DNA from 3 places in the Telluria sp. GW821-FHT07G12 genome. Region 3 is predicted to be linked to each of the others. Evidence: predicted binding sites of a transcription regulator. Region 3 holds the regulator's gene; each other region holds the start of a gene.
The links. The regulator sigma-54, encoded in region 3, starts transcription at its own class of promoters, with help from an activator protein. The targets are predictions, from matches to a motif close to TGGCANGNAANCTGCTTT.
Positions count from the first base shown of each region.

Region 1: AC07PE_RS14055 (PEP-CTERM sorting domain-containing protein) is a predicted target of sigma-54. The motif match lies at 4,360-4,377, and genes of this name have one in related genera.
Region 2: AC07PE_RS14185 (ammonium transporter) is a predicted target of sigma-54. The motif match lies at 7,191-7,208, and genes of this name have one in related genera.

Region 1 covers NZ_JBWKQA010000003.1:329,121-339,240, forward strand. Annotated here, with positions in the region: gene AC07PE_RS14040 (aldehyde dehydrogenase family protein) at 1-1,202, shown strand, start outside; gene deoA (thymidine phosphorylase) at 1,334-2,656, shown strand; gene AC07PE_RS14050 (cytidine deaminase) at 2,667-3,071, shown strand; gene AC07PE_RS14055 (PEP-CTERM sorting domain-containing protein) at 3,139-4,248, opposite strand; gene AC07PE_RS14060 (ABC transporter ATP-binding protein/permease) at 4,577-6,445, shown strand; gene AC07PE_RS14065 (DUF2076 domain-containing protein) at 6,507-7,304, shown strand; gene AC07PE_RS14070 (VOC family protein) at 7,318-7,746, opposite strand; gene AC07PE_RS14075 (LytR/AlgR family response regulator transcription factor) at 7,800-8,588, opposite strand; gene AC07PE_RS14080 (sensor histidine kinase) at 8,585-9,475, opposite strand; gene AC07PE_RS14085 (hypothetical protein) at 9,488-9,742, opposite strand; gene AC07PE_RS14090 (DinB family protein) at 9,909-10,120, shown strand, end outside.
Region 2 covers NZ_JBWKQA010000003.1:360,278-370,397, reverse strand. Annotated here, with positions in the region: gene AC07PE_RS14220 (LysR substrate-binding domain-containing protein) at 1-827, shown strand, start outside; gene AC07PE_RS14215 (allantoate amidohydrolase) at 882-2,627, shown strand; gene AC07PE_RS14210 (RNA polymerase sigma factor) at 2,682-3,242, shown strand; gene AC07PE_RS14205 (zf-HC2 domain-containing protein) at 3,239-3,898, shown strand; gene AC07PE_RS14200 (S8 family serine peptidase) at 3,895-5,205, shown strand; gene AC07PE_RS14195 (TorF family putative porin) at 5,163-5,861, shown strand; gene AC07PE_RS14190 (TIGR03118 family protein) at 5,934-7,079, shown strand; gene AC07PE_RS14185 (ammonium transporter) at 7,256-8,461, shown strand; gene AC07PE_RS14180 (NRAMP family divalent metal transporter) at 8,471-9,760, opposite strand; gene AC07PE_RS14175 (S53 family peptidase) at 9,818-10,120, opposite strand, start outside.
Region 3 covers NZ_JBWKQA010000008.1:105,589-115,708, forward strand. Annotated here, with positions in the region: gene AC07PE_RS24145 (NAD(P)-dependent oxidoreductase) at 31-687, shown strand; gene AC07PE_RS24150 (monovalent cation:proton antiporter family protein) at 703-2,685, opposite strand; gene AC07PE_RS24155 (KpsF/GutQ family sugar-phosphate isomerase) at 2,774-3,796, shown strand; gene AC07PE_RS24160 (KdsC family phosphatase) at 3,796-4,329, shown strand; gene lptC (LPS export ABC transporter periplasmic protein LptC) at 4,343-4,951, shown strand; gene lptA (lipopolysaccharide transport periplasmic protein LptA) at 4,979-5,539, shown strand; gene lptA (lipopolysaccharide transport periplasmic protein LptA) at 5,541-6,107, shown strand; gene lptB (LPS export ABC transporter ATP-binding protein) at 6,107-6,889, shown strand; gene AC07PE_RS24185 (RNA polymerase factor sigma-54) at 6,892-8,376, shown strand; gene hpf (ribosome hibernation-promoting factor, HPF/YfiA family) at 8,435-8,803, shown strand; gene AC07PE_RS24195 (enoyl-CoA hydratase/isomerase family protein) at 8,907-9,992, shown strand.

The DNA of each region.
Region 1 (10,120 bases), on a different contig from region 3:
CCCAGACCGAAATCTTCGGTCCGGTGCTGGTGGCGATGAGCTTCCGCACCCCGGGTGAAGCCGTCCAGCTGGCCAACAACACCGTGTACGGCCTGGCCGCCTGCGTGTGGACCGAGTCGATCAGCCTGGCGCTGGACGTGGCGCCCGCCATCAAGGCCGGCGTGGTGTGGATCAACACCGCCAACCAGTTCGACGCAGCCTGCGGCTTCGGCGGCTACAAGGAATCGGGCTTCGGCCGCGAAGGCGGCAAAGAGGGCATGTACGAGTACCTGACCCCGCTGGCGGAAGACCGCCGCCCGGCCGCACCGGTCGTGGCAGAAAAAGGCAAGGTCAAGCCGACGGAAGAGGGCGTTCCGTTCGCTGTCGACCGCACCGCCAAGCTCTACATCGGCGGCAAGCAGGCACGCCCTGACGGCGCCTACAGCCGCGCCATCAACGGCGCCAACGGCGCCTTCCTGGCGGACATCGGCGAAGGCAACCGCAAGGACATCCGTAACGCCGTCGAAGCCGCGCACAAGGCGGCCGGCTGGTCCAAGGCAACCGCGCACAACCGCGCCCAGGTCCTGTACTACATCGCCGAAAACCTGGCCGTGCGCGCCGACGAATTCGCGACGCGCATCGCGCAGCAGACCGGTTCGAAGAACGCCGCTGCGGAAGTGCAGGCATCGATCGAACGGCTGTTCTACTGGGCCGCATGGGCCGACAAGTACGACGGCCTGGCGCACCAGCCGCCGATGCACGGCATCACCGTGGCGCTGAACGAGCCGGTCGGCGTGATCGGCATCATCTGCCCGAACGAGAACCCGCTGCTGGGCTTCATCTCGCTGGTGGCGCCGGCGCTGGCGCTGGGCAACCGCGTGATCGCCGTGCCGTCGGAAGCGCATCCGCTGTCGGCGCTGGACCTGTACCAGGTGCTGGATACCTCGGACCTGCCGGGCGGCGCGCTGAACATCGTCACCGGTTCGGCCGACGAACTGGCGCGCACGCTGGCTTCGCACTTCGACGTGGATGCCGTGTGGCGCCACGACGGTTCGGCCGAGGGCTGCGCCGAAGTCGAGCGCCTGTCGGCCGAGTCGCTGAAGCGCACCTGGACCGGCGGCGCGAAAGGCCGCGACTGGTTCGATGCCAAGCAGGCTTGCGGCAAGTCGGTTCTGCAGCATGCCAGCCAGGTGAAGAACGTCTGGATTCCGTACGGCGTCTAAGTAGTAGCGACATAAAACAACGTCATTCCCGCGAAGGCGGGAATCCATACTGAGCCTATGAGCACGCGACGTATGGATTCCCGCCTCCGCGGGAATGACGTTTCAAGAGCTAACATTTAAGGAAGCATCTCATGTTCCTCCCCCAAGAAATCATCCGCAAAAAGCGCGATGGCGGCGTCCTTTCCAAGGAAGAGATCCAGTTCTTCGTGCGCGGCATCCCCAACGGTGAGGTCACCGAAGGCCAGATCGCGGCCCTCGCGATGGCCGTCTACTTCAACGACATGAACATGGACGAACGCGTCGCCTTCACGCTGGCGATGCGCGATTCCGGCCAGGTCATGGAGTGGAAGTCGCTGAACCTGCCGGGTCCGGTGGTCGACAAGCACTCGACCGGCGGCGTCGGCGACGTCGTCTCGCTGATGCTGGGCCCGATGATCGCGGCCTGCGGCGGCTACGTGCCGATGATCTCGGGCCGCGGCCTGGGCCACACCGGCGGCACGCTGGACAAGTTCGATTCGATCCCCGGCTATTCCACCGTCCCCGATCCTGAGCTCTTCAAGAAAGTGGTGAAGGAAGTCGGCGTCGCCATCATCGGCCAGACCGCCCAGCTGGCGCCGGCCGACAAGCGCTTCTACAGCATCCGCGACACCACGGCCACCGTGGAATCGGTCGCCATGATCACCGGCTCGATCCTGTCGAAGAAGCTGGCGGCGGGCCTGGACGCGCTGGTCATGGACGTCAAGGCGGGCAGCGGCGCCTTCATGCCGACCTACGAGAAATCGGTGGAACTGGCGGAGTCGATCGTCAAGGTCGGCAACGGCGCCGGCACCCGTACTTCCGCCATCCTGACCGGCATGAACGAGTCGCTGTGCCCGGCGGCCGGCAATGCGGTCGAAGTGCGCGTCGCAATCGACTACCTGACCGGCAAATCGCGCCCGGCGCGCCTGCACGAAGTCACGATGGCGCTGTGCGCCGAGATGCTGGTCATCTCCGGCCTGGCAGCGACCAGCGAAGAAGCCCACGCCAAGCTGCAGCGCGCGCTGGATTCGGGCGAAGCTGCCGAGCGTTTCGCACGCATGGTGACCGCCCTGGGCGGCCCGGCCGACCTGATGGACAAGCCGGACGCCCACCTGGCCAAGGCGCCGATCGTGGTGCCGGTGCCGGCGCTGGAATCCGGCTACGCCTATTCCACCGACTGCCGCGGCCTGGGCCTGGCGGTGGTGGCGCTGGGCGGCGGCCGTATCCGTCCGCAGGACCCGATCGACTTCGCCGTCGGCCTGACCGACCTGATCGAACTGGGCAACAAGGTGGATGCCGGCCAGCCGATCGCGCTGGTGCACGCACGCACCCAGGAAGCGGCCGAGCAGGCCGTCCGTCAGGTGCAGGCCGCATACCGCATCGCGCAGGAGCAGCCAGCTGCGCAGCCGATGATCTACAAGACCATCCGTCCGTAAGGGAACCACGATGAAATACGAAAAGCTGATCGAGGAAGCCCGCGCCGCCCGCGAACTGGCCTACACGCCGTACTCGAAGTTCAAGGTCGGCGCCGCACTGGAATGCAAGGATGGCCGCATCTTCCGCGGCTGTAATGTGGAGAACGCATCCTACGGCCTGTGCAACTGCGCCGAGCGCACCGCCTTCTTTTCGGCCATCGCGCACGGCTACAAGCCGGGCGATTTCACGGCCCTGGCCGTGATCGGCGACACCGAGGGCCCGATCGCGCCCTGTGGCGCCTGCCGCCAGGTGACCCTGGAGCTGGGCGGTAACAATCTGCCGGTGGTATTGACGAACCTGAAGGGGGACCTGATGGAGACCACCGCGGCAGCTCAGCTGCCGAACGCCTTCGGTGGTTGGGACTTGCAGAAGTAATGCAGAAGTAATGCAGTAGCAAACCGCTGGCTGGAAGCCCCGCGCGGGGCGTCCAGCCGCGTGTCAATCAGCGCTGGCGGCGCTTGCGGCTGAATCCAAAGGCAGCTGCGCCCATGCCCAGCAGCAGAATCGATGCCGGCTCCGGCACGTCGATTTGCTGCTGTTCCGGCTGAATGACTTCAGCAAACAGATTCAGGGTCAGGGTCGATCCCGAATACAGGCTGTTCGAGGCTGCGTCCGGCGCATAGTCGCCGAAAGTCAGCAGGTAGCTGACAGAGTGCAGGCCGGCGATGTTTGCCAGGAAGTCAGCCTGGAACAGGGTGCTTTCGCCTGCGCTCAGGTCGTCGAACAGGGCCAGGTTGGTCGAAAACTGATGGGCGGTGTCACCGGTCTGGTCGATTGCGAGCAGGCTCAAGGCAACGCGGTCACCCAGCAGATTGGCCAGCGAGAAGCCGAGGCTGCCAACCTTGTCACCCACGAAGAACGAACCGAAATTCAGATCCAGCGTGTTGCCGGCGCTGCCGACGAAGCCCGCAGCCGCATGTTCCTGATAGGTGTAGCTCAGCGTCGTGCTGCCGTTCCAGGTGGCGTTTGCTTTCGTCGTCGACGTGGCATTGGTGAGGGCACCGGAATTCGTGGCGCTGACTTCAAGCGATTCGGTCACATCGACCTTGCCGGCGCCGACGTAAGCGTTCAGGTAGGAATTGTCGACATCCGTGGACACACCGCCAGATAATCCACCCGAAGCGGTCTTCGACGTCGTTGCCGTGTTGGCGCCAGTGACCACCGTGGTGCCGCACTTGGTCGAGGGGGAAGTTGCCACCGTGTGTGTGCAAGTAACTGCTGCCTTGCTCGCGGCCGATTTTGCGCTGGTGTCTGCGCCTGCGGCCGTCACGCCGACCGTGGTCTGCACCGAGCTGGCCGGGCTGGCGTTCGGGGTATTCCCGCTGTACTTGACGTCAAGGCTGACGTTCTGGCCGCTGGTGTCAGCGGTCTTGGCGGCGATATTCACGCCGGTCAGCACGCCTTTGCTGGCGTCGAACTGGCTGAAGCTCGTCGTCGTCGTGGCAGTCTGGCTTTTCGTTCCGGTGCCATTGAACGTCGCGCTCGATGCGCTAGTGGAGAAACCTTTGTCCAGCGTGATGACGGCAGCCTGTGCACTCGTCGAAACGAACAACAGAACGCCGCAGGTAGAGAGTAATGCGCTGATCGGTTTGAGTAACATTTTGGACCTTTCTTTTATCGCTTTTATCTTAATTAGTAGACTTCCAGCAAGCTTGCTTTTATATAAGCAACTACCATGCCAGACAGGTAAGTGCCTGATTTGATTGGTATTTACGTATGTTAAATTTGTGTCGTGTTTTTACCTGTAAAGAATGCCGACAGGAATTGTGTCGTGCAGCGTCTGCCAGAGGTATTCCTGCTATGTCTGTTTCCGCACTGAACAGACCTGTACCCGGTCGTATGCTGGGGCCGTGATTCATGCAAATACGGCGGCACAAGAAATGACCAAGCGATCTTCCGCACCCAGCAAGGCCGAGACCGATGAGGTCCCGGCACCCAAGCGACGGCGCGCCGCTCCCTTGTCGATCGAAGCATGGAAGCAATTCCTCAGTGTGGCGAAGCCTTACTGGCTGGGCGAGCAAAAGAAGAAAGCCTGGGTCCTGCTGCTGCTCCTGATCGTGCTGATGCTGGTCGAGACCAAGCTGGCGGTCATGCTGAACGACCAGTCCGGCGAGATGACCTCGGCGCTGGCGGCCAAGGATGGCGGCCGTTTCTGGAAATCGGTGCGGGCCTGCCTGTTCGTGCTGGCCTTCGCGGTGCCGGTCTACGCCTTCTATTACTACATGCGCGACCTGTTCGCGAACCAGTGGCGGCGCTGGCTCACCGGCCGCTTCCTCGACGGCTACCTGAAAGGGCGCAAATACTACGAGCTCGGGTCCGACAGCGAGATCGACAACCCCGACCAGCGCATCAGCGAAGACATCAACACCTTCACCGGCAGGTCGATCAACTTCCTGCTGATCTTCCTCGGTTCGATCATGCAGCTGGTGGCCTTCAGCGCCGTGCTGTGGTCGATCTCGCACCTGCTGGTCGGCGTGCTGGCGGTGTATGCGCTGCTGGGCACCGTGATCGCCCTCTGGGTGTTCGGCACCCCGCTGATCCACCTGAATTTCTGGCAGCTGCGGCGCGAGGCCGATTTCCGCTTCAGCCTGATGCGCGTGCGCGAAAACGCCGAGTCGATCGCCTTCTACCGCGGCGAGGCGCAGGAGCGGGCCCACATCGACAGCAAGCTGGACAAGGTAATCAACAACTTTACCCGGCTGATCAAAAAGCAGCGCAATCTCAACTTTTTCCAGCGCACCTTCAGCCAGCTCACCCTGGTGCTGCCGGGCGTGCTCCTGGCCGACGGCGTGCTGTCCGGCGAACTGGAAGTGGGGCGGGCGATCCAGGCGGCCGGCGCCTTCACCGCGGTGCTCGGCGCCGTCGGCGTCATCGTCGACAACTTCGAGAGCCTGAGCCGCTTCGTGGCGGGCATCGGCCGCCTGCAGGCCTTGTCCGAGCTGGTGCTGCCGGGCGTGGCGCCGGCCAACCTGGACGAGGGCAAGCACCCGCGCATCGAGCGGCATCCGGCCGGTCACCTCGCGCTGGAGTCGCTCACCCTGCATCCGCCGCAATCCGAGCGCGTGCTGATCAAGGAATTGAATCTGAAGCTGAAGCCGGGCGACGCCCTGCTCATCACCGGCGACAGCGGCTGCGGCAAGAGCTCGCTGCTGCGCGCGATCGCAGGCTTGTGGCACACGGGCAGTGGCGCGATCCATCATCCGCCCATCGAGGATTTCTTCTTCCTGCCCCAGCAGCCCTATCTGCAGGCGGGCACGCTGCGCAGCCAGCTGATCTACCCCAGTGCGCATTGCGACTTGAGCGACGAGCAGCTGCTGGAAATCCTGCAGCTGGTGCACTTGCCGCGCCTGGCCGAGCGCGTGGGCGGCCTGGACGCCGTGCAGGACTGGGCAAAGCTGCTGTCGGTGGGTGAGCAGCAGCGCCTGGCCTTCGGCCGTGTGCTGGTGCATGCGCCGGGCATCGTCATCCTGGACGAAGCGACCAGCGCGCTCGACAGCGCCAACGAAGCCTCGCTCTATGCGCGCCTGCGCGAGAGCGGCACGACCCTGATCAGCATCGCCCACCGCGCCGCCGTGCTGCGCCACCATACCCACGTGCTGCACCTGACGGGCGAGGGCGCCTGGGAAGTGCATGAAGCAAGCAACTACGAATTCGATGCGCCGTCCGCCGAAGCGCGCGCCGGCGCCGCGAACCCGAACCCGGACCCGCAGCCGGCGCGGCAAGCGCGTAAAGTGGTGGTGGCGACTTGAAATCCCGATCACGCCCTCAACATGAAGGCCTATCCGGAATCATTATTAAGGAGGCAAGGTCATGAGCCCGCAAGATACACAGATGTTGCACGATTTCCTGAACCAGCTGATCCAGGCGCGCGGCGTCCAGAAGGACCCGGAGGCCGATGCAATGATCCAGCGCGCCGTTGCCCAGCAGCCGGACGCGGCCTACCTGCTGGTGCAGCGCTCGCTGCTGCAGGAGCAGGCCCTGAACAATGCGAAAGAGCAGATCGCGCAGCTGCAAAATCAGCTGCAATCCGTCCAGCAGGGCGACCGGCGCTTCCTCGACGCGAATGCCTGGGGCAATAGCGGCGGTTCGCGTCCCGCGAGCGCGCCGATGCAGCAGGAGCGGCGCGAGTACTATCGCGATCCGCGCGACTACCCGCCGCAGTACCAGCAGCAGTACCAGCCGCAGTCCTCTCAACCGTCGATGATGGGCGGCATGTTCGGCTCGCGCTCCGGCGGCGGCTTCCTGGGCGGTGGCGGCGGCCTGCTGGGCTCGATCGCGGCGACGGCGGCCGGCGTGGCTGCGGGCAATTTCCTGTTCCACGGCCTGGACAATATGTTCCACCACCATGACCAGGGCGGCGGCAACCGCCTGCTGAACAGCGACGACCAGGGCAACAACCTGTTCAGCGACCAGTCGGGCAGCGCGCTGGCCGACCAGGCCGGCCTCGGCGACATCGGCGGCGCGTCCGGCAATCATCTGCTGGACAGCGGTTCCGGCGACGTCGCCTCGGAAGGCCTGTTCGACAGCGGTCTCGACGATGGCGGCAGCCTGGACAACAATGGCGGCTTCTTCGACGGCGACGGGTCCGACGAAGGCTTGTTTGGCTGATCGACCCGGCTGATCAGGGGTGGTCGAGCAGCTCCGGCTGCCAGGGATCGTAGGTCCCGACATTCCAGATATGGCCCTCGGGGTCGCGGCACATGAAGCCGCGGCTGCCGAACTCGGTATCGGCCGGCTCCTGCAGGATCACGGCGCCGGCAGTGCGCGCGCGCTCGCAGACACGGTCCGCATCGTCGACATGCAGGTAGACGGTCTGGGTCTCGCGGCCGCCGATCTGGTCCGGCTGGGCCAGGTGCTTGCCGTATTCATTGTCCCTGCTGACCGAACCCAGCATGATCATGCCGCCGTTCAGCGTCAGCTGGGCATGGGCGATGGTGTCGCCGCTGCCCGGCACCACCAACTGGCACTGGAAGCCGAAGGCCTCGCACAGCCAGGCGATGGCGGCGGGCGCGTCGCGGTAACGCATGCAGGGAATGGCAGCGGATGGCATCGGCGGCTCCTCGATGGGTGGACACGCCCATCCTACCAGCGCCGCCGCGCGATTCACATCTGCTGGAACAGATAGGTGTGATTGCGGCTCACTTCGAGTTCGAAGGGATGGCCGCGCAGCCTGAGCATATGGCGTCCGCGCAGGTCGCGCGCGACTTCGCCGATGGCGTCCACGCGCACCAGGGTCGAGCGGTGGATGCGCCAGAACTCGTCCGGGTCGAGCTCCTCGGCCAGCTCCTTCAGGGTTTTGCGGATCAGGAATTCGGCGCTGGCCGTCTGCACCCGCGTGTACTTCTCGTCCGACTGGAAGAACAGCACCTCGCGCGTGCTCACCATGCGCAGGCTGGCGCCGACCTGGGCCTGGATCCAGCGCAGGTAGCCGGTCTTCGGTTTTTCGCTTCCCTTTTTTTCCAGGAGCGAGGTCAGCTTCGCCAGCTGCTGGCCGATGTCCGGCTGCGCGGGCGCGGGCGTTTTTATGCGGCTGCGCAGGCGTTCACAGGTGGTGGCCAGCCGCTCCGCGCTCACCGGCTTCAACAGATAGTCGAGTGCGCCCTGTTCGAAGGCGTCCAGCGCGTACTGGTCGTAGGCGGTGGCGAACACGATGTGCGAACGCCGGTACAGCTGGCGCGCCGCCTCGATGCCGTTCAGGCCCGGCATGCGGATGTCGAGGAAGGCGATGTCGGGCTGGTGCTGTTCGCCGAGGGCCACGGCTTCGACGCCGTTCGCGGCCTCGGCGACGATGCGCAGTTCGGGCCAGACCACGGCCAGGCGCGCGCGCAGCAGGTCGCGCATCGGCGCTTCGTCGTCGGCGATCATGGCGGTGAGGACGCCATCCTTCATCATGCGGTCTCCATCATCTTGTAGGGCAGTTTGATCAGGGCGCAGGCGCCGCCGGCGGGCGGGGTGTGGATTATCAGCTCGGCGTCCGCGCCGTACAGCAGCTGCAGGCGTTCGCGGATGTTGGCCAGGCCGATGCCGTCGTCCGCATGCGGGTCGATGCCAATGCCGTCGTCGCAGACCTCGACGTGCAGCGTGGCGCCGTCGACATAGGCGCGCACGGTGACGGTGCCGCCTTCGATCTTCGGCTCCAGGCCGTGCTTGATCGAGTTCTCGATCAGGGTCTGCAGCATCATGGGCGGGAAGGGCGCGCTGCCGAGGAAGACCGGCACCTCGAAGCGCACGTTCAGGCGTTCCTTCATCCGCGCCTGCATGATGGACAGGTAGGCCTTCGACAGCTCGACCTGCTTGCCCAGCGTGCCGCCGTCGCGGGCGCGCATCTGCGGCAGGGTCGAGCGCAGGTATTCGATCAGGTGGGCATGCACGCGCGCGGCTTCCTGCGGGTCGGTCTCGATCAGCTGGCCGATCAGGGCCAGGGTATTGAACAGGAAGTGCGGCTCGACCTGGGCCTGCAGGGCCGCCATCTGCGCTTCCATCAGGCGCCGTTCCAGCGTGGCGACATTGGCCTGCATGGTGGCTTCCTTCGCCACCAGCTCGGCCTTGCGCTTGCCGCCGGCCAGGACCTTGACGCCGAAGGAGATCAGCACGTACCAGAAGGCCGGTTCGGGCATGTTCAGGATGATGCAGAACACCACCGCCAGGAACCAGGTCAGGAACAGCTGGCGCCAGTCGACCACTGCGAGCCAGTCGAAGAAGCGCCACCACAGCTTGCTGGCTTCGTTGAAGGCGTCGCGCAGGAAGTCGAGCCCGTGATTGATCTGGCTGGCGCGCATGATACGAACTCCTTATTGCTCTCGCACGGTGCGGCGGCGGTCGATGACGAAGGCGCCGGCCACGACCTTCACGCCCATGAAGAGGATGAACAGGAACAGGGCCAGCGGCAGGATGCTGATCACAAACGCCAGCAGGATGCAGCAGGCGATCATGGCCGGCAGCGGCATGGCGGCGATGCTGCGCGCGCCGCGGCGGCAGGCGCGCACGATGTCGCGGGCGACGTCTTCCATGCTGTCCCAGAAGGTGCGGAAATTGGCGCTTTTCATGAGGTGGTACTCCTGTTTCGTTATGCGATGGAGTTACTTTAATGGCGCAATCCGCCGGCTTCTACCGGTGTCCGACGAAGTGCAGGAAACGTGGGATGGCCGGTCATGCAGACAGATAAATGGAATGCTATTGTAATATTGCAAACCGCCAATTTTTCACCGCGCCATGCCTACCAACGCCTATTTTTCCCGGCTCGCCAGCTACAACCAATGGATGAACAGGAAGCTGTACGAGGCGGCGGCTGCCTTGCCGGAAGAAGAGCTGCACCGCGACCGCGGCGCCTTCTTCGGCTCGATCTTTGGCACGCTGAACCATATCGCGATCGGCGATATCCTCTGGTTCAAACGGATAGACCGCTACCTGCCTGGCCTGGTTTC
Region 2 (10,120 bases), on a different contig from region 3:
TCTCGGCTTCGCTGCGCAAACTGCGCGAGCTGACTGGCGATCCGTTGCTGGTGCGCGGCGCGCGCGGCATGGTGCCGACCCAGCACGGCGAGAGCCTGCTCAAGCCGGCCAAGCGCATCCTCGACGAAACCGAGAGCCTGTTCATCAAGAAGTCGCCCTTCGTGCCCGAGCAGGCGGCGCGCACCTTCCACATTGCCGCACCCGACTACCTGGACACGCAGTTCCTGCCGAATGTGGTGGCCTCGATCCGGCGCGGCGCGCCGAACAGCAAAGTCGCCATTCACCACCTGGGCGCCGGCACGGATTACCTGCGCATGCTGTCGGACGGCGAGATCGACCTGGTGATCGCCAACTGGGACGAGCCGCCCGCCCACCTGCACATCTCCAAGCTGTTCGAGGATCCGATCATCTGCACCATGCGCGCCGACAGCGCCTACGCCAAGCGCACTGCTGGCGACGCGATGACGCTCGAAGACTACCTCAGCCTGCCGCACGTGGCGCCCTCGCCCATGCTGCCGGGCTACCACGGCGTCATCGACGCTTTCCTGGAGCGCGAAGGCCTGCAGCGCAAGGTGGCGGTCGAATCGCCCTACTTCGGCCTGATCCCCTACATGCTGACCCAGACCGACCTGGTGCTGACCACCGGCCGCCAGTTTATCCGCTTCTACGAACGCACCCTGCCGCTGAAGAATTTCACGGTGCCGATCAAGTTCCCGCCGATGCGCTTCTATCAGCTGTGGCATCAGCGGGTGCACCAGTCGCCGGAGCACAAGTGGCTGCGGGACCAGATTACCGCTGCCGCGAAAGCGCTGGTCAAACCCGAATAACGATCATCAGGGTTAGCATATGAACGGGACATCTGCAGGATTTATCATCACGCCATGACTACCCTAGCCCACCTGAACAGCTGCGACACCGCCAGCTTCGTCGACCAGCTACGCGGCATCTACGAGCATTCGCCGTGGATTCCGGAGCGCGCCGCCGCCCACCGTCCCTTCGCCAGCCTGGCCGCCCTCAAGCTGGCGCTGCAGGACGCCGTCACGCAAGCCAGCGAAGACGAGCAGCTGTCCCTGCTGCGCGCCCACCCGGAGCTGGCCGGCAAGGCCGCGATCGCGGGCGAACTCACGGCGGAGTCGACCGGCGAGCAGGCGGCCTCCGGCCTGGACCGCTGCAGCCCCGAGGAATTCGCGCTTCTCCACCGCCTGAACGCCGCCTACAACGACAAGTTCGGCTTCCCCTTCATCCTCGCGGTGAAGGGCCCGACCGGCAAGGGTCTGACGCGCCAGGCCATCATCGCGACCTTCGAGCGGCGCCTCAAGCAGCGCCGCCAGGACGAGCTGCAGGAAGCGCTGCGCCAGGTGCACCGCATCGCCGAGATCCGCCTGAACGCGCTGCTGGGCGTCGAGCTGGCCTACGGCCCGGCCATCATGGCATGGTGCGAAGAGATCGGCGCCATCTCGGACGACGAGCAGGGCCTGACCTGCGCCTACATGACGCCGGGCCACCTGCAGACCGCCGCGCGAATCGCCGGCTGGATGGTTGATGCCGGCATGGACGTGCACATCGACGCGGTCGGCAACGTGGTCGGCCGCTACGCCGCCCTCGACCCGGCTGCGAAAACGCTGATCACCGGCTCCCACTACGACACCGTGCGCAACGGCGGCAAGTACGACGGCCGCCTCGGCATCCTGCTGCCGATCGCGATCGTGAAGGATCTGCACGCGCGCGGCGAGCGCCTGCCCTACCACCTCGAAGTCATCGGCTTTGCGGAAGAGGAAGGCGTGCGCTTTCGTTCCACCTTCCTCGGCAGCCATGCGGTGACGGGGCATTTCGACCTGTCCCTGCTGGAGCGCCAGGATGCCGCCGGCGTGACGATGCGCGAGGCCCTGCAGCAGGCCGGCCACGATCCGCAACAGATCCCGGCCATCGCGCGCGATCCGGCAAAGCTGCTCGGCTATGTCGAAGTCCACATCGAGCAGGGGCCGGTGCTGCTGGAAAAAGGCCTGGCGCTGGGCGTCGTCACGGCGATTGCCGGCAGCTCGCGCTACCTGGTCGAGCTGGAAGGGCTGGCCAGCCACGCCGGCACCACTCCGATGTATATGCGGCGTGATGCCGCCGCCGCGGCGGCCGAGATCGTGCTGCTGGTCGAGCAGCGCTGCTCCGGCAAGGGCACCCTGGTCGGCACGGTCGGCCAGCTTGCGGTGCCGGACGGTTCGGTCAACGTGGTGCCGGGCCGCTGCCGCCTGTCGCTCGACATCCGCTCGGCCACCGACGCCGAGCGCACCGCGGCAGTGAAGGATGTCATGGACGGCATCGAGGCCATCTGCGCGCGGCGCGGCATCGAATTCAGCGTCGAGCAGCTGGTCGAGGCCCAAGCCGCGCCCTGCGCCCCGCGCCTGATGGACCAGCTGGGCGAGGCCGTACAGCGCGCCGGCCTGCCGCGCTTCGACCTGCTGTCCGGCGCCGGCCACGATGCGATGGCGATGGCGGCCGTGACCGAGGTTGCAATGCTGTTCACGCGCTGCGGCAACGGCGGCATCAGCCATAATCCGCTGGAGACCATGACGGCGGACGATGCCGACATCGCGGCGCGCGTCTTGCTCGACTTTTTGCGACACTACCGCTGAATCGTTTGAACCTTTTGGCGGCAAGGAGGTATTCACCGTCAACAAGGAGACCGAATGCGCGACAGGCAGACGGATGGGGAGGCGGAGCTGCTCGGCCGTATCGCGGCCGGGAACCGTCACGCCTTCGAAATCCTGTACCGCGCCTATTTCCCGCGCCTGACGCGCTTCCTGCACCGCATGACGCGCAGCGTCCCGCTGATCGAGGAGCTCGTCAACGACACGATGCTGGTGGTGTGGCAGAAGGCGGACAGCTACGACGGCAGCTGCAAGGTCTCGACCTGGGTGTTCGCGATCGCCTACCGCAAGGCGTGCAAGGCCTTGCACGGGCTGGATGAGCCTCTGGAATCCCTCGAGGAAGCCAGGGAGAGCGACGCGAGCTGGCAGCCGGAATGGCAGTTCGAACAGCTGAGCCTCAGCCATGCGGTCGATGCCGCGCTCGCCGCACTGCCGCTGGAGCAGCGCGCGGCCTTCCAGCTGACCTTCTATCACGACATGGCGTATGCGGAGATCGCGGATATCATGGAATGCCCCGTCAACACGGTCAAGACGCGCCTGTTCCACGCGCGGCGCCGGCTTGCCTTGCTGCTGGGGCGGCAACTGGAGGCCAGGACATGAGCGCACTCGACGGCAGTCAACGCAATGAGCATAAGGCAGCGCAGGAAGCCCTGCCCTGGCTCGTCAACGGCAGCCTGGACGGCATCGAGGCGGAACGGCTGCGCGCCCACCTGCACAGCTGCACACGCTGCCGCGAGGACGTCGACCTGCTGCAGGCCGTACATGACGCCGGCTCCGGCCCGGCGCCCGCCTGCGATGTGGACCGCGCCCTCGCGCGCGTGCTGCCGCGCCTCGACGCCGCCCCGCTCCCGACGCCGGCCGCGGCCGCGCCACCGGTCGGCGTGATGGAGCGCTGGCGCGCGCGCATCGCCGCCAACGACCATGGCTGGCTGCGTTACGCCGTGGGGCTGCAGGCCTGCCTGATCGCCGTGCTGGCCCTGTTGCTGGTCCGTCCGCAGCAACCGGACAGCGCCTATCGCGGGCTCGGCGCATCCGCACCGGCATCCGCCCGCATCGTGGTCGTGTTCCGACCGGAGACGCCGGAGCGCGAGCTGCGCCGCATCGTGCGCGACAGCGGTGGCCACCTGGCCGGCGGGCCGACCGCCAGCGATGCCTGGCTGGTCGACGGCGCCGACACCAGGGCCGTGCTGGCCAGCCTGCGCGCCGAGGCGGCCGTCGTGCTGGCCGAACCGCTGGCCGCGGAGACGCAGCCTTGAAAGCCCTGCTCGCCGCCATCCTGGCATGCTGGCTGGCCTGCTGCGCCCTGCCCTGCGGCGTCCAGGCAGCCGAGGCCATTGCAGCCGGCACGCCTGCGGCCGGCGCCTCGCGCCAGCTGCTGGTCATGCTGCGCCTGCCGCCGCCGCACTACCGGCCGGACAGCAGCTATGGCGGCGGCTATGCCGACGACGGCACCCGCGCCGCGCGGCGCCGCCAGGCCACGGAGCTGGCCGCGGCCTACGGGCTCAAGCTGGTGGACGACTGGCCGATGCCGGCGATCGGCATCGACTGTTTCGTGATGGAAGACCCGGGCAGCGCACCGCTGGCGCGCGTGCTCGACGCGCTCGGGCGCGACCCGCGCGTGGCCTGGGCTCAGGCGGTCAACGAGTACCGCGGCCTTGGCGGCGCGAACGGCCGTGGCGGCGATCCTTTATTACCCTTGCAGCCGGCCGCGCGCGCCTGGCGCCTGACCGAGCTGCACCGCGCCAGCACCGGGCGCAAGGTGGTGGTGGCGGTGGTGGACAGCGGTGTCGACGCTGCCCACCCGGACCTGGCCGGGCAGGTGGCGCTGCGCCAGAATTTCGTCGATACGGTTCCGGATGCGGCGGAAAGCCATGGCACCGCAGTGGCCGGCATCGTCGCTGCGCGCGCCGGCAACGGACTGGGCATCGCCGGGGTGGCCCCGCAAGCCAGGCTGATGGCCTTGCGCGCCTGCTGGGAAGCCGCACGCCAGGAGACCCGCTGCAACAGCTTCACCCTGGGCAAGGCCCTGCATTTCGCCGTCATCAACGATGCGCGGGTCATCAACCTCAGCCTGGGCGGGCCGCCGGACCGCTTGCTGCAGACCCTGATCGACACCGCCCTGGCGCGCGGCACCGCCGTGGTCGCCGCGGTGGACCCGGAGCGTGCCGACGGCGGTTTTCCCGCCGCCTGGCCCGGCGTGATCGCGGTGACGGCAGCCAGCGACCGACGCCCTCTTCCCGACGGCACCCTGCAAGCGCCCGACGCCGACATCCCGGCGCCGCTGCCCGGGGCGCGCTGGGGCATGGTGACCGGTTCCTCGTACGCCGCGGCCCAGGTCGCCGGGCTGGCCGCGCTGCTGGTCGAGCTGCGCCCTGCGCCGGCCTTGCCATGGCGGCGCGCCTTCGTGACGGCGGCGCGTACCAGCCCGGTTGCACACGAGGGCGGTGCGCGCCAGGAGCAAGCTGGTAGCATAGACGCATGCGCGACCATTGCGCGCGCCGCCGGAGCATGCGTTTGCCTATGTCCCTCGACCGCCGCAACGACAGCCGAACTTCTCCGTTAATCCCTCGCGGCCTGCTCGCCCTTGCCTGTCTTTCGCTGGCCTGTGCGGCCTGGCCCGCCGCAGCCCAGACCAGCGCCAACCTGGCCCTGGTATCCGAATACGCGGTGCGCGGCATTTCGCTTGGCGCCCATCCGGCGTTGCAGCTGCGGGTCGATCACGATGCGCCGGGCGGCTGGTACCTGGGCGGCTTCCTGTCGCCGGCCACCCTGGGCGATCGCCGCCAGTCCGAGTCGATCGTGTACGGCGGCCGCGCAGGCCAGCTGCCTTCCGGCCTCACCTGGGACGCCGGCATCAGCCGCGCTTCCTTCTCGCGCGATCACGAATACGACTACTACGAATTCCACGCCGGCCTGGCGCTGGACCGGGCCAGTGCCCGCCTGTTCCTGTCGCCCGCCTACTACGGCGAAAACCGCAGCGCCTACCTCGACCTGAACGCCTTCCACCCGCTCGGCGAGCGCCTCAGGCTGACCTTCCACGCAGGCCTGCTGCACAGCTTCGGCGACGATACGGACACGCGCGCCGACCTGCGCGTCGGGCTGGCCGCCACGCTGGGCGATGTCAGCCTGCAGCTGGGCTGGCAGACGCTCCTGCGCGAAGCGGGCAACGGGCCGCCGAGGGCACGCGCATTAACCGGCAGCGCCGGCATCCGCTTCTGACAAATTGAACCTTGCAGGGCCTGGACGGCATTAACCGAATGCCCTTCCCTCCAATGCCATCAAGGAGTCATCATGCGCATCCAATCCAAAGCGGCCGCCTGCCTGAAGGCCGGCCTGTTCGGCGCCGGCCTGGCCGCCGTCCTCGTCGCCTGCGGCGGCGGTGGCGGCGACGGCATGCCGATGTCGTCGACCACACCGCCGCCGGTGGTCACGCCCACCATCGCCAGCGCCTTCGTCACGCGTACCCTGGTGGCGGACAGCGGCACGGGCGCGGAACACCTCGACCCCAAGCTGGTCAACGCCTGGGGCATCGCCTTCAACCCGACCGGCTTCGTCTGGGTGGCGAACAACGGCAGCGCCACCTCGACGCTCTACGACGGCAACGGCGTACCGCAAACCCTGGTCGTCGCCATCCCGCCGGGCAGCGCGGGCACATCGAATCCGACCGGTATCGTCTTCAACAGCGGCACTACCTTCCAGGTGACGCAGAACGGTGTCAGCGGCGGCAGCGCCTTCATCTTCGCCAGCGAAAACGGCACGCTGTCCGGCTGGTCGCCGGCGGTCAACCGCAACAACGCCATCGTCGCGGTCGATACCGGCGCCGGCGGCGCGGTCTACAAGGGGCTCGCCACCGCAAGCTTCTCGGGCGCGAGCTATTTGTATGCGGCCGATTTCCGCAACGGCAGGATCGACGTCTACGACAGCACCTGGAAGCCGGTGACGCTGCCCGGCGGCAGCTTCAGCGATCCCAACCTGCCCGCCGGCTATGCGCCCTTCGGCATCCAGGCCATCGGCGGCCGCATCTACGTCGCCTATGCGCAGCGCGCTGCCGGCAGCACGGAAGAAAACAAGGGCGCGGGCCTCGGCATCGTCGACGTGTTCGATGCCGGCGGCGCGCTGGTCAAGCGCCTTGTCAACAACGGCGGCGCCCTGAACGCGCCCTGGGGTCTGGCGATGGCGCCGGCCAACTTCGGCGGCGCCGGCAATATGCTGCTGGTGGCGAACTTCGGCGATGGCAAGATCAACGCCTACAATGCCGACACCGGCGCCTTCGCCGGCACGCTGTCCAGGAGCGGCGGCGCACCCATCGTCATCGACGGCCTGTGGGGCATTGCTTTCGGCAATGGCGTCAACAACCAGCCCACCAATACCCTGTTCTACACCGCCGGGCCCGGCGACGAGGCGCACGGCGTGTACGGCCGGATCGACCTGCAATAGGGCCATTTTGGCGCACGCGTGCACCACGGCGGTGCACGCGCACACGAACAAGGGCGCCGCCAAGGGCCTGCGCCCCTGCGGTGCATCCCTGCACCACTCTGCTCCCCAAATTGGAACGCTTATTGCTAACAAGAAGTGCTACAGCAAAACAAACGCACTTTTTGGGAGCAGTACCGATGGATGCCTACAAAACCGGGGCCGACGCGCTTTTCATCCTGCTCGGCGGGATCATGATTCTGGCCATGCATGCCGGCTTCGCCTTCCTCGAGCTGGGCACCGTGCGCCGCAAGAGCCAGGTGAACGCGCTGGTGAAGATCCTGATCGACTTTGCCGTCTCGACCATCGCCTATTTCTTCGTCGGCTATGGCATTGCCTATGGCATGCACTTCTTCGGCAGCACGGACACGCTGGTGGCGAAGAACGGCTACGAACTCGTGAAGTTCTTCTTCCTGCTGACTTTCGCGGCGGCAATCCCGGCCATCATCTCCGGCGGCATCGCGGAGCGCGCCAAGTTCCACCCGCAGATGGCGGCCACCTTCATCCTGGTCGGCTTCATTTATCCCTTCTTCGAGGGGATCGCCTGGAATAACAGGTTCGGCATCCAAGACTGGCTGCAGGCCAGCTTTGGAGCCCCCTTCCACGACTTCGCCGGCTCGGTGGTGGTGCACGCGGTGGGCGGCTGGGCCGCGCTGCCGGCGGTGCTGCTGCTCGGTGCGCGGCGCGGCCGCTACGCCAAGGACGGGCGCATCGCCGCCCACCCGCCCTCGAACATCCCCTTCCTGGCGCTGGGCGCCTGGGTCCTGACCGTCGGCTGGTTCGGCTTCAACGTGATGAGCGCGCAAACGCTGGACAAGATGAACGGCCTGGTGGCCGTGAATTCGCTGATGGCGCTGACCGGCGGCACCCTGACCGCCTTCGTCATGGGCCGCAACGACCCCGGCTTCGTCTACAACGGCCCGCTGGCCGGCCTGGTGGCGGTGTGCGCCGGCTCCGACCTCATGCATCCGCTCGGCGCACTGGTCACCGGCGCGGTGGCCGGCGGCATCTTCGTGTCGCTGTTCACGCTGGCGCAGAACCGCTGGCGCATCGACGACGTGCTGGGCGTGTGGCCGCTGCACGGCCTGTGCGGCGCCTGGGGCGGCATCGCGGCCGGGATCTTCGGCAGCCGCGCGCTGGGCGGCCTGGGCGGGGTGTCGCTGCTGTCGCAGCTTGCCGGCACCGTGCTCGGCATCGTGATTGCGGTCCTGGGCAGCTGGATCGTGTACGGGGTGCTGAAGAAGACGGTCGGCCTGCGTCTCGACGCCGAGCAGGAATTCGACGGCGCCGACCTGGCCATCCACCGCATCAGCGCCACGCCGGAGCGCGAGACTACCTTCCAGTAAGCGGCGCAATCAGTGCAGGACGGCGGCGCCGAACATGGACAGCACCGCCACCGCCATCACCGCCGTGCACAGCCAGCCCAGCGCGCGCAGGCGGCCCTTGATCTTCAGGCTGCCCATGATCTTGTCGCTGGAGGCCACCGCCATCATGATCACCATGACCGGCACCGCGATCACCCCATTCAGCACCGCGCTCCAGTACAGCGCCTTGATCGGATCGATCGGAACGAAGTTGATGCCGACGCCGGCCAGGGTGGCGACGATGATGATGGCGTAGAACTTGCGCGCGGCCGAGAACTTACTTTCCAGGCTGCTCTTCCAGTGGAAGGTGCCGGCCATCGCATAGGCGGCCGACCCGGCCAGCACCGGAATCGCCAGCAGGCCGGTGCCGACGATGCCGGCCGCGAACAGCATGAAGGCCAGCTCGCCGGCGACAGGCTTCAGCGCCGACGCCGCCTGGGCCGATGACTGCAGGTCGACTGCGCCATGCGCATGCAGGGTCGTCGCGGTGGTCAGCATGATGAAGAAGGCGACCAGGTTCGAAACCGCCATGCCGACCAGGGTGTCGAAGCGGATGCGCCGGAACTGCGCCTTGACCTGTTCGGGCGCGCGCCGCAGCGGCTGGGCGTCGGCGTCGGCGCGCAGCTCCTCGACTTCCTGGGCGGCCTGCCAGAAGAACAGGTAGGGGCTGATGGTGGTGCCGAACACGGCGACGATGGTGGTCAGGTATTCCTTGTGCCACACCGGCTGCGGCCATACCGTCGAGCGCAGCACCTCGGCCCAGGGCACGCGCACCACGAACACCGTGGCGACGTAGGCCAGCAGCACCAGCGTCAGCCACTTCAGCAGGTTGACGTAGCGCTGGTAAGGCACGAACACCTGCAGCAGCACCGACAGCACGCCAAACGCCACTGCGTAGTAATGGGACTTGCCGGGCGCGACCAGCACCATGGCGTCGCCCATCGCCGCGATATCGGCGGCGATATTGATGACGTTCGCGATGAGCAGCAGGCCAACGATCAGCCAGACCAGCTGGCGCGGTGCGAAGCGCTGCAGGTTGGTGGCCAGCCCGCGCCCGGTGACCCGGCCGATGTGCGCGCTGATGACCTGGATCGCCGCCATCAGCGGATAGGTGAGCAGCAGTGTCCACAACAGGTTGAAGCCGAAGCGGGCGCCGGCCTGCGAATAGGTCGCGATGCCGCTCGGGTCATCGTCGGCCGCGCCGGTGATCAGCCCCGGCCCCAGCTTCGAGAGCCTGGCCGAGGCTTCCGGTGACGGCTTGTCAAGCTCACTGGATTCCATGCGTGCAGTGTGCCGGACGGCGCCGGGGCCGTCCGTACGCGGCCGCACGCAACACGACTATGAGGCCTGGAGCGCCGCCAGCAGCCTGCTGCCGACCGGCGAACCCCAGCCGGTGCAGGCGTCCCAGCCCGGCGCCGCCGCATACGCGCCATTGTTCCCCGAGGTGATGTCGCGGAAGGCGCCGGTGCCGGCCACCGGCCCGTAGAGCAGCGGATTGAGCCAGCCCACCGGCGTCGCCAGGCGCTGGTTGAAGCGTGCCACCAGGCCCGCCCACAGCGGCGAGACGGCGCTGGTGCCGCCCACCACGAAGTTCAGGAAGTCGACCCGCACCCGGTAGCCGGTCGAGGGCGAGGCATTCCC
Region 3 (10,120 bases):
GATGCTTCCTCAACGATGATTGGAGCAAGCATGAAAATCGCCCTGATTGGCGCCACCGGCTTTGTCGGTGCGGCCGTCCTCGCAGAGCTGCTGGGCCGCCGGCACCAGGTAACGGCGCTGGCGCGCCATCCGGAACGTATCGCATCGCATCCGCAACTGCTGGTCCGCAGTCTCGATGCGGCGGATAGTGCGGTGGTGGCCGACGCCGTACGTGGCCACGACGCCGTCGTATCGGCATTCAATCCCGGCTGGGAGCATCCCGATCTGTATGCGCAATTCATGCGCGGCAGCGAGGCGATCGTGCGCGGCGTCGAGGCTTCCGGTGTCAAGCGCCTGCTGGTCGTCGGCGGCGCCGGCAGCCTGTTCGTGGCGCCCGGCGTGCAACTGGTGGATACCCCGGAATTCGCCGGCCATGTGCCGCCGAACGTGGTGCCGGGCGCGAAAGCGGCGCGCGATGCGCTGAGCGCCATGCGAGGCAATACCAGTCTGGATTGGACTTTCCTCAGCCCGCCGGCCATGCTGGCGCCGGGAGAACGCAGCGGCGCCTACCGGGTCGGCGGGGAGGACTTGCTGATGGCGGGCGAGGGCCCGGCGGGTATTTCGGTGGCCGACCTGGCGGTGGCGATCGCCGACGAGATCGAGCAGCCGCGCCATGTGCGGGCCCGCTTCACGGTCGCCGCGGCGTAAGGCCGCACGCGGGCGTCAGCGCAGCAGGCGCCCCTCGGCCCGGCTCACCGCCATTCCGGTCCCGCGCAACACCACCACGTCGCCGGCGCGCAGTTCGGTGTCCTCTTCCGGCTCGATGCGCTGGTTGCCGCGCCGGACCGCCGTCACTTCGGCGCCCACTTCATCCAGCCCGAGGTCGCCGATGCAGCGCCCGACCGCGCCGGCGTCCTCGGCCAGCACCACCGAGTGCAGACGCACGTAGCTGTGTTCCGGGTCTTCCTTGACGTCGCCTGCGCCGTGGAAGAAGCCGCGCAGCGAGGCGTAGCGCTCGTCGCGCGCGGCCTGCACCCGGTGCACCACGCGGCGCAGCGGCACGCCCATCACCACCAGCGCGTGCGAGGCCAGCATCAGGCTCGATTCCAGCGCCTCCGGCACGACCTCGGTGGCGCCGGCGCGTTTCAGGACGTCGAGTTCGGTGTCGTCATGGGCGCGCACGATCACCGGCAATTTCGGCGCCAGCTCGTGCACCAGGTGCAGCACCTTGAGCGCCAGGCGGGTATCGGCAAAGGTGATCACCAGCGCGCTGGCGCGATTGATACCGGCCGCGATCAGGGCTTCCCTGCGCGAGCAGTCGCCGTAGGAGACGTTGGCGCCGGCGGCGCGCGCTTCCTGCACCCGCTCGGGGTCGAGGTCGAGCGCATACCAGGGCAGCTTTTCCTCGGAGAGCAGGGTGGCCAGGCTTTGCCCGCTGCGCCCGAAGCCGGCGATGATCACGTGCTTCTGCGCCGCCATCGTGCGGCTCGCGATCTGCGTCAGCTGCAGCGACTGCAGCATCCATTCGTTGGAGGCGATCTTCATCACCAGCTTGTCGCTGTTGGCGATCACGAAGGGCGCCAGCAGCATCGACAGCACCATGGCCGCCAGCACCAGCTGGATCAGGAAAGGGTCGATCAGCTTCGAACCGGAGGCCAGGTTCAGCAGCACGAAACCGAACTCGCCGGCCTGCGCCAGGGCCAGGCCGGTGCGCATGGCCACGCCGTCGGACGAGCCGAAGGCCTTGGCCAGCGCCGCGATCAGGGCGAACTTCAGCAGCACCGGAATCACCAGCATCGCCAGGACCAGCCACCAGTTGGCCAGCACCAGCTCCAGGTTGAGCAGCATGCCGATGCTGATGAAGAACAGGCCGAGCAGCACGTCGCGGAAGGGCTTGATGTCCTCTTCCACCTGGTGCTTGTATTGGGTCTCGGAGATCAGCATGCCGGCCACGAAAGCGCCCAGCGCCATCGACAGGCCGGCGCGCTCCGTGATCCAGGCCGCGCCCAGGGTCACCAGCAGCAGGTTCAGCATGAACAGCTCCTGCGAGCGGCGCTTGGCGACGATGGTGAACCACTTGCGCATCCATTTCTGGCCGAAGAACAGCAGCAGCGCCAGCACGCCGGCGGCTTTGACGGCGGCCCAGCCCAGGTTCATGGCCAGCTCCTCGGCCGGCCGCGCCAGCGAGGGGATCAGGATCAGCAGCGGCACCACCGCCAGATCCTGGAACAGCAGGATCCCGATGATGCGCCGTCCGTGCTCGCTTTCGAGCTCGAGACGCTCGGTCAGCATCTTGGAGACGATCGCGGTGGAGGACATTGCCAGCGCCCCGCCCAGGGCCAGCGCGGCCTGCCAGCCGACGTTCAGCGGCGGCGGCAGGCGTGGGCTGACGAGGGCGACCAGCATGGTGATAAGGATGGTCAGCGACACCTGGGCCAGCCCGAGCCCGAACACGATGCGGCGCATCGCCCTGAGCTGGGCCAGCGAGAATTCGAGGCCGATCGAGAACATCAGGAACACCACGCCGAATTCCGCCAGCGCGTGGGTGGTGGGGCCGTTGTCGGCCAGGTGCAGGGCATGCGGCCCGATCAGCACGCCGACGGCCAGGTAACCCAGCATCGGGGGCAGGTGCAGCATGCGGAACGCCACCACACCGAGGACGGCGCTGCCCAGAAGAAGTAAAGTTAGTTCAAGGCCTGATGTCATGCGGGCTGCGGGTCTGGGTCCTGTAAATATATACGCTCGGTTACATCTGGCAAGTTTTTTGCTTTCTCAATTCGGATATACTTCCACCATGAGTGTAACCGATGAAAAAATAATGCTGACAAGTTTTGACGAGACCCAGGCGCAGCGCGCTCTGGAGCTGGCCCGCGAGACCCTGGACATCGAGGCGGAGGCGATCCGCAAGCTGACCGCGCGCCTCGGCCAGGACGACAGCCTGCCGCGTGCGGTGGCGCTGATGATGGCCTGCAAGGGCCGCGTGGTCGTCTCCGGCATCGGCAAATCGGGTCACATCGGCCGCAAGATCGCCGCCACCCTGGCCTCGACCGGCACCCCGGCCCTGTTCCTGCACCCGGCCGAAGCCGCGCACGGGGACCTCGGCATGGTCACCCCGCAAGATGTCCTGATCGCGATCTCGTATTCCGGCGAAAGCGCCGAGCTGGCGGTCGTGATTCCGGCCGTCAAGCGTATGGGCGTGCCCGTGATCGCCATGACCGGCAAGCCGGGCTCGCGCCTGGCGACGGTCGCCGACGTCCACCTGGACGTTTCCGTCGAGAAGGAAGCCTGCCCGCTGAACCTGGCGCCGACGGCCTCCACCACCGTCACCCTGGCGCTCGGCGATGCACTCGCTGTGGCGTTGCTGGAACTGCGCGGCTTCAAGTCCGAAGATTTCGCCCTCTCGCACCCGGGCGGCGCCCTGGGCCGCAAGCTGCTGACCCACGTGCGCGACGTCATGCGCAGCGGCGAGGCGATTCCCCAAGTTTCGCCGAATGCGCCGCTGACCGAAGCCTTGCTGGAAATCTCGCAGAAGGGCATGGGCATGACCGCCATCGTCGACGATGCCGGCCGCCCGGTCGGCGTGTTCACCGACGGCGACCTGCGCCGCCTGTTCGAAAAGACCCATGATTTCAGCAAGCTGACGATCAAGGACGTCATGCACGCCAACCCGCGCCGCATCCACCCGGAACAGCTGGCGGTCGATGCCGTCGCCGTGATGGAAGAATTCCGCATCAACCAGATGCTGGTGACCGACCAGGACGATGTATTGGTCGGCGCCCTGCACATCCACGACCTGACCCGCGCCAAGGTGATCTGATGGTGACCCCGCTCGAACATGTGCAGCGCGCGGCGCGCGTGAAGGTCATGATCTTCGACGTCGACGGCGTGCTCACCGACGGCAGCCTGACCTATGACGCCAACGGTGAGATCACCAAGACCTTCTATGTGCTGGACGGCCTCGGCATCCAGCTGCTGAATCGCACCGGCGTGCAGACCGCCATCATCAGCGCGCGCACCTCGCCCATCGTGATCAAGCGCGCGGCCGACCTCGGGATCACCCACGTGTTCCAGGGCCAGCACGACAAGCGCCTGGCCTTTGCCGAGCTGCTGGCGAAGACCGGCGTAACGGCCGAGGAGTGCGGCTACATCGGCGACGACGTGATCGACCTGCCGCTGTTCACCCGCGTCGGCTTTGCCGTGACGGTGCCGAGCGGCCATCCGGAAGTGCAGTACCGCGCCCACTATGTCACGAAGAACCCGGGCGGCCGCGGCGCCGTGCGCGAAGTCTGCGACATGGTGATGCGCGCCCAGGGTACCTACGAACAGGCATTGGCACCGTACTTTGGATAACCTGACGCAGCCCATGGCAACCACCCCCTACGTCAACAAGCGCACCAGGCACCGCTGGCGCCTGCTGGCGCTGATGCTGACGGCCCTGTTCTTCGCCTTCGGCAGCTTCTGGCTGGTGCAGGTGATGCGCGGCGAGGCGCAGGGACCGAACGTCAACCTGGGCAACGATCCGGACTACATCATCGACAATTTCAGCTTCGTGCGCATGTCGGAGACCGGCCAGCCGCGCTACGTGATCTCGGGCGAGCGCCTGACCCACCGCCCGGCCGACAATACTTCCGTCATCGAGAAGCCGGTGGTGCAGAGCAAGAGCACCGACCATCCGGACATGACCATGACGGCCGATAAGGCCCTGGTCAACCAGGACCAGAACCAGATCGACCTGACCGGCAACGTCGACATCTCCCGCCCCGGCAGCAAGACCTCGGACCCGCTGCGCATCCGCACCGAGGCGCTGACCGTGCTGCCGGACGAGGAAATCTCGAAGACCGACAAGCCGATCCAGATGACGCTGGGTCACGCCTCCGCAACCGGGGTGGGCATGGTGGCCAACAACGCCACGCAGCAGCTGACGCTGGGCGGTCGCGGCCGGATCGTCTATCCGCCGCATGCCCAACGCTGACAGGACAAACCGAAAGGACCGCCTCCAATGAAAAAAATAATCGCCGTCGCCATGCTTTCGCTGGCCAGCCTGACAGCCTCGGCCGAGCGCGCCGATTCGCTCAAGCAGGCCCAGATCGATTTCGACAGCGGCCACATCGACGAAGCCACCCAGACGCGTATCCTGACCGGCAACGTGGTGCTGACGCGCGGCACCCTGCTGATCAAGTCGGACAAGGCCGTGCTGAAGGAAACCCCCGAGGGCTACATGCTGCTGACGCTGACGGCCGCACCGGGCAAAACCGCCAGCTTCCGCCAGAAGCGCGACGGCGGCCCGGACTTGTGGACCGAAGGCCAGGCCCAGCGCATCGAGTACGACGAGCGTACCGAGGTGGTCAAGCTGTTCGCCAACGCCATCGTCAAGCAGCTGGAAGGCAAGCGCATGACGAGCGAGGTGAACGGCCCCTTCATCTCCTACGACAACCGCACCGAGCAGGCCAACGTGTTCAACGACGCCAGCGGCGAAAGCAAGGCGGGCGGCGGCCGCAGCACCATCATTATCGCGCCGCGCCGTACTACGCCGGCCGCTGCGCCGGCAGGGAAGCAGTAACATGAAGCGCGCCCTCGCCGCCGCCCTCGCCACGCTGATGCTGGCGCCGCTCGCGCAGGCCGAGCGGGCGGATTCGCTCAAGCCCTTCAATGTCGAAGGCGACAAGGCGACAATCGACCAGGCCACCCAAACCGTGATCCTGACCGGCAATGTGATCGGCACCCGCGGCACCATGCTGCTGAAGGCCGAGCGCGCCGAGATCAGGGAAACGCCGGATGGCTATCGGACCGTGGTGCTGTTCGGGGCGAACGGCAAGACCGCGTCGTTTCGCCAGAAGCGCGACGGCGGCGCTGACGAGTGGGCCGAAGGCTACGGCGAGCGCATGGAATATGACGAGCGCACGGATGTCGTCAAACTGATCTCGCACGCCGTCATCAGGCAGCTGGACGGCCGCACCGTGACCAGAGAGATGAGCGGCCCGTTCATTTCCTACGACGCCCGCAAAGAAGTCCTGTTGAACATGAATGACGTGAGCGGCAGCGACAAGCCGGGCAAGGATCGCGTCAGCGTCACTTTTTACACGCGCCGCCCGGCCTCGGCAGCGCAACCGGAAGCAGGAAAGCAATGATGGATGTACAAGCAAACGCCGCCACGGCCGACATCGCATGCGGTGGCAGCACCCTGGTCGCCAAGGGACTGCAGAAAAGCTACGGCAAGCGCCTGGTGGTGCGCGACGTCTCGCTGGAGGTCGCCTGCGGCGAGGTGGTGGGACTGCTCGGCCCGAACGGCGCCGGCAAGACCACCTCGTTCTACATGATCGTGGGCCTGGTGCCGGCCGAAGCCGGCGCCATCGTCATCAACGGCACCGACATCACGAGCCTGCCGATCCACCGCCGCGCCATGCTCGGCCTGTCCTACCTGCCGCAGGAAGCCTCGGTCTTCCGCAAGCTGACGGTGGAAGAGAACATCCGCGCCGTGCTGGAACTGCAGCGCGAGAACGGCAAGCCGCTGAGCAAGGCGCGCATCCAGGAACGCCTGGACGAGCTGCTGGCCGAGCTGCAGATCGAGAAGCTGCGCGAGAACCCGGCGATGTCGCTGTCGGGCGGCGAGCGGCGTCGCGTGGAGATCGCGCGCGCGCTGGCCACCGATCCGCGCTTCGTGCTGCTGGACGAACCCTTCGCCGGCGTGGATCCAATTGCCGTGATCGAGATCCAACGTATCGTGCGCTTCCTGAAAGAGCGCGGCATCGGCGTCCTGATCACCGACCACAACGTGCGCGAGACGCTCGGCATCTGCGACCGTGCCTACATCATCAACCAGGGCGCCGTGCTGGCCTCGGGCCGTCCCGACGACATCATCGCCAACGAGTCCGTCCGCCGCGTCTACCTGGGTGAACACTTCAGGATGTAGTCATGAAACAGACGCTCCAACTCAAGACCTCACAGCATCTTGCGCTGACGCCGCAACTCCAGCAGTCGATCCGCCTGCTGCAGCTGTCCACGCTCGAACTCCACCAGGAGATCGAACAGGTCCTGGGTGAGAATCCGCTGCTCGAGCGCCTCGACGATCCGCTCGATCGCTCGGTGCGCCTGTTGGCGGACGGTGCGATCAACAACGGTGCGTCGACTTCCACCACGCCCGATTCGCCTCCCGCATCCGGGCAGGGCGAGGAAGGCAATGGCAGCGGCGGCGGCGAGTCGGAAGGCGGCGACAGCGGCGAGGCCGGCGGCGCCGAGCACGAGATGGAGTGGGGCGAATCGGGCCGCTCGGGCAGCGGCGGCGAGGAAGAGGACGGCCGCCCGCAGCTGGAAGCCAGCCCCATCTCGCTGCGCGAACACCTGATGGAACAGGTGCGCCTGACCTGCATCTCGCCGCGCGACTGCGCGCTGGTCGAGATCGTGGTCGACTCCCTCGACGACAACGGCTACCTGGAAGAATCGCTGGACGACATCCACGCGCGCATGCCGACCGAACTCGAGATCGAATTCGAGGAACTGCGCACCGCGCTGTCGATGGTGCAGAGCATGGACCCGCCGGGCGTGGGCGCACGCAGCGCCGCCGAATGCCTGGCCTTGCAGATCCGCCGCATGCCCGGCGTGGCGATGGTGACGCGGCGCATGGCGCTGGTCATCGTGGAGCGCTACCTGACCTGGTTCGCGCAGCGCGAATTCAACAAGCTCAAGAAGGCCCTCGACTGCGACGACGAAGACCTGCGCGAAGCCCAGGCCGTGATCCGCCAGTGCAATCCGCATCCGGGCGCGGCCTTCGCATCCGACGTCTCCGACTTCGTGGTGCCGGACGTGATCGTGCGCCGCGCGAAGGATGGCTGGAGCGTGCAGCTGAATCCGGAAGTGATGCCGCGCCTGCGCGTGAACAGCATCTACGCCGCCTTGCTGAAGCAGGGGAAATCGGAATCGCAGCTGAATGCGCAGTTGCAGGAAGCCAAGTGGCTGATCAAAAACATGCGCCAGCGCTTCGACACGATCCTGCGTGTCGCGCAAGCAATCGTCGAGCGCCAGCGGAACTTTTTTTCCCATGGCGCGGTTGCCATGCGGCCCCTTGTTTTACGTGAGATAGCTGATACACTAGGTCTACACGAGAGCACAATTTCTCGCGTCACAACTCAGAAATATATGCTGACGCCGCACGGCATGTTTGAGTTGAAGTACTTTTTCGGGAGTCACGTTGCGACCGAGGCAGGTGGTGAAGCATCCTCGACCGCGATACGCGCTCTCATCGTACAACTCACAGGAGCAGAAGACCCCAAGAACCCTTTATCCGACAGCAAGATCGCGGAGATGCTAGGGGAACAGGGAATGGTTATCGCACGCCGCACGGTCGCGAAATACCGTGAGGCGCTGAAGATCCCGCCCGTCAGCCTCCGCAAATCCTTGTAATAAGCTGCAGGGCACCCAGATACTGATAACCTGACAGCGCATCTTCAAAGGAGTGTGTATGAATCTCACTATCAGCGGACATCATCTCGATGTAACCCCAGCAATCCGTGAATACGTACAGAACAAGCTCGAACGCATCACCCGCCATTTCGATCAAGTGATCGACTCCCACGTCATCCTCTGCATTGACAATCTCACCGAGAAAGAAAAACGCCAGAAGGCCGAGATCAACCTGCGTGTTGCTGGGAAGATCGTTCACGTCGCCAGCGCTGCGCACGACCTCTACGCTGCGATCGACATGCTGATGGACCGCCTGGACAGGCAGGTTCAGAAGTACAAGCAGATGCTGCAGGACCACAGTCACACAGCACTAAAACGCATGGCCAACGAGGACATTGAAGGAGGAGAAGCTGCCGCTGCAGCGTGATCATTCCGCTGGCGCAGCATAAGCAAGACGAAGGGCGCATCAGGCGCCCTTTTCGTTTGGTAGGCCGCTACAATGCCGTTTTCCCATTCATAAATAAAAGAACATGAGCGAATACGTGCAGACCCGTGTGGCCAATGGCACCGGCATCATTACCCTGGATCGTCCCAAGGCCCTGAACTCGCTGTCGCTGGAAATGGTGCGCGCAATGACGGAGGCCTTGCTGGCCTGGCGCGAGGACGCTGGCGTCGACGCCGTCGTCATCACCAGCACCAGCGAGAAAGCCCTGTGCGCAGGCGGCGACATCCGTTTCTTCCACCAGGCCGGACATGCGAACCCGACTGGCGGCAGTGCTCTGCTGGAAGACTTCTTTACCGAAGAATACGCGCTCAACCACCTGATCCATTTTTATCCGAAGCCGTATATTTCTCTGATGGATGGCGTGGTGATGGGCGGCGGCATGGGCATCGCCCAGGGCGGCCCGGACACGGGCCTGCGCATCGTGACCGAACGCACCAAGATGGCGATGCCCGAAGTGAACATCGGCCTGTTCCCGGACGTCGGCGGCAGCCACTTCCTGTCGCATGCGCCGGGCGCGCTCGGCATGTACCTGGGCCTGACCGGACTGACCATCGGCGCCGCCGATGCGCTGTACGTCGGCCTGGCGGACGTGTTCGTGCCGGCTGCCGAACTGGCGGCCTTGAACGCGCTGATCGCGGCCACGCCGGGCGCGCAACTGGCGGAGGCGATCCGTGCCTTTGCGGCGCCGTTCGCGCAGCAGGCCGGCGCCAGCGAACTGCAAGCGCAGCGCGCGCTCATCGACAAGCACTTCGGCGCAGCGTCCGTGCAGGCGGTGATGTCCTCGCTCGAAGGCGACGACAGCCCCTTCGCACAGAAGGTTTTAAGCGCAATGCGCCAGCGCTCGCCCCTGATGATGTGCGTGACGCGCGAGATGCTGGTGCGCGGCGCCGCCATGGACGTGGCCGACTGCCTGCGCATGGAACGCTCGCTGGTGCGCCGCAACTTCGAGCACGGCGAAGTGCTGGAAGGCGTGCGCGCGCTGGTGATCGACAAGGACAATGCGCCGGCCTGGAATCCGCCGGCATTGGAGCAGGTGAGCCCGGAGATGGTGGCGCGCTTCTTCGAGCCGGTGTGGCCGGCCTACGCGCATCCGCTGCGTCATCTGGACTGAAGCGTCGTCCAGGCTCCTCTGTTTGCTGTAATGCATTGCAACATAATCACGGTGTTTTATGCGATGATTTCATCAGGCGATGAAATACCCGCATTGCCTGATAAAGCACAACAATAGAGGAGTCCGTT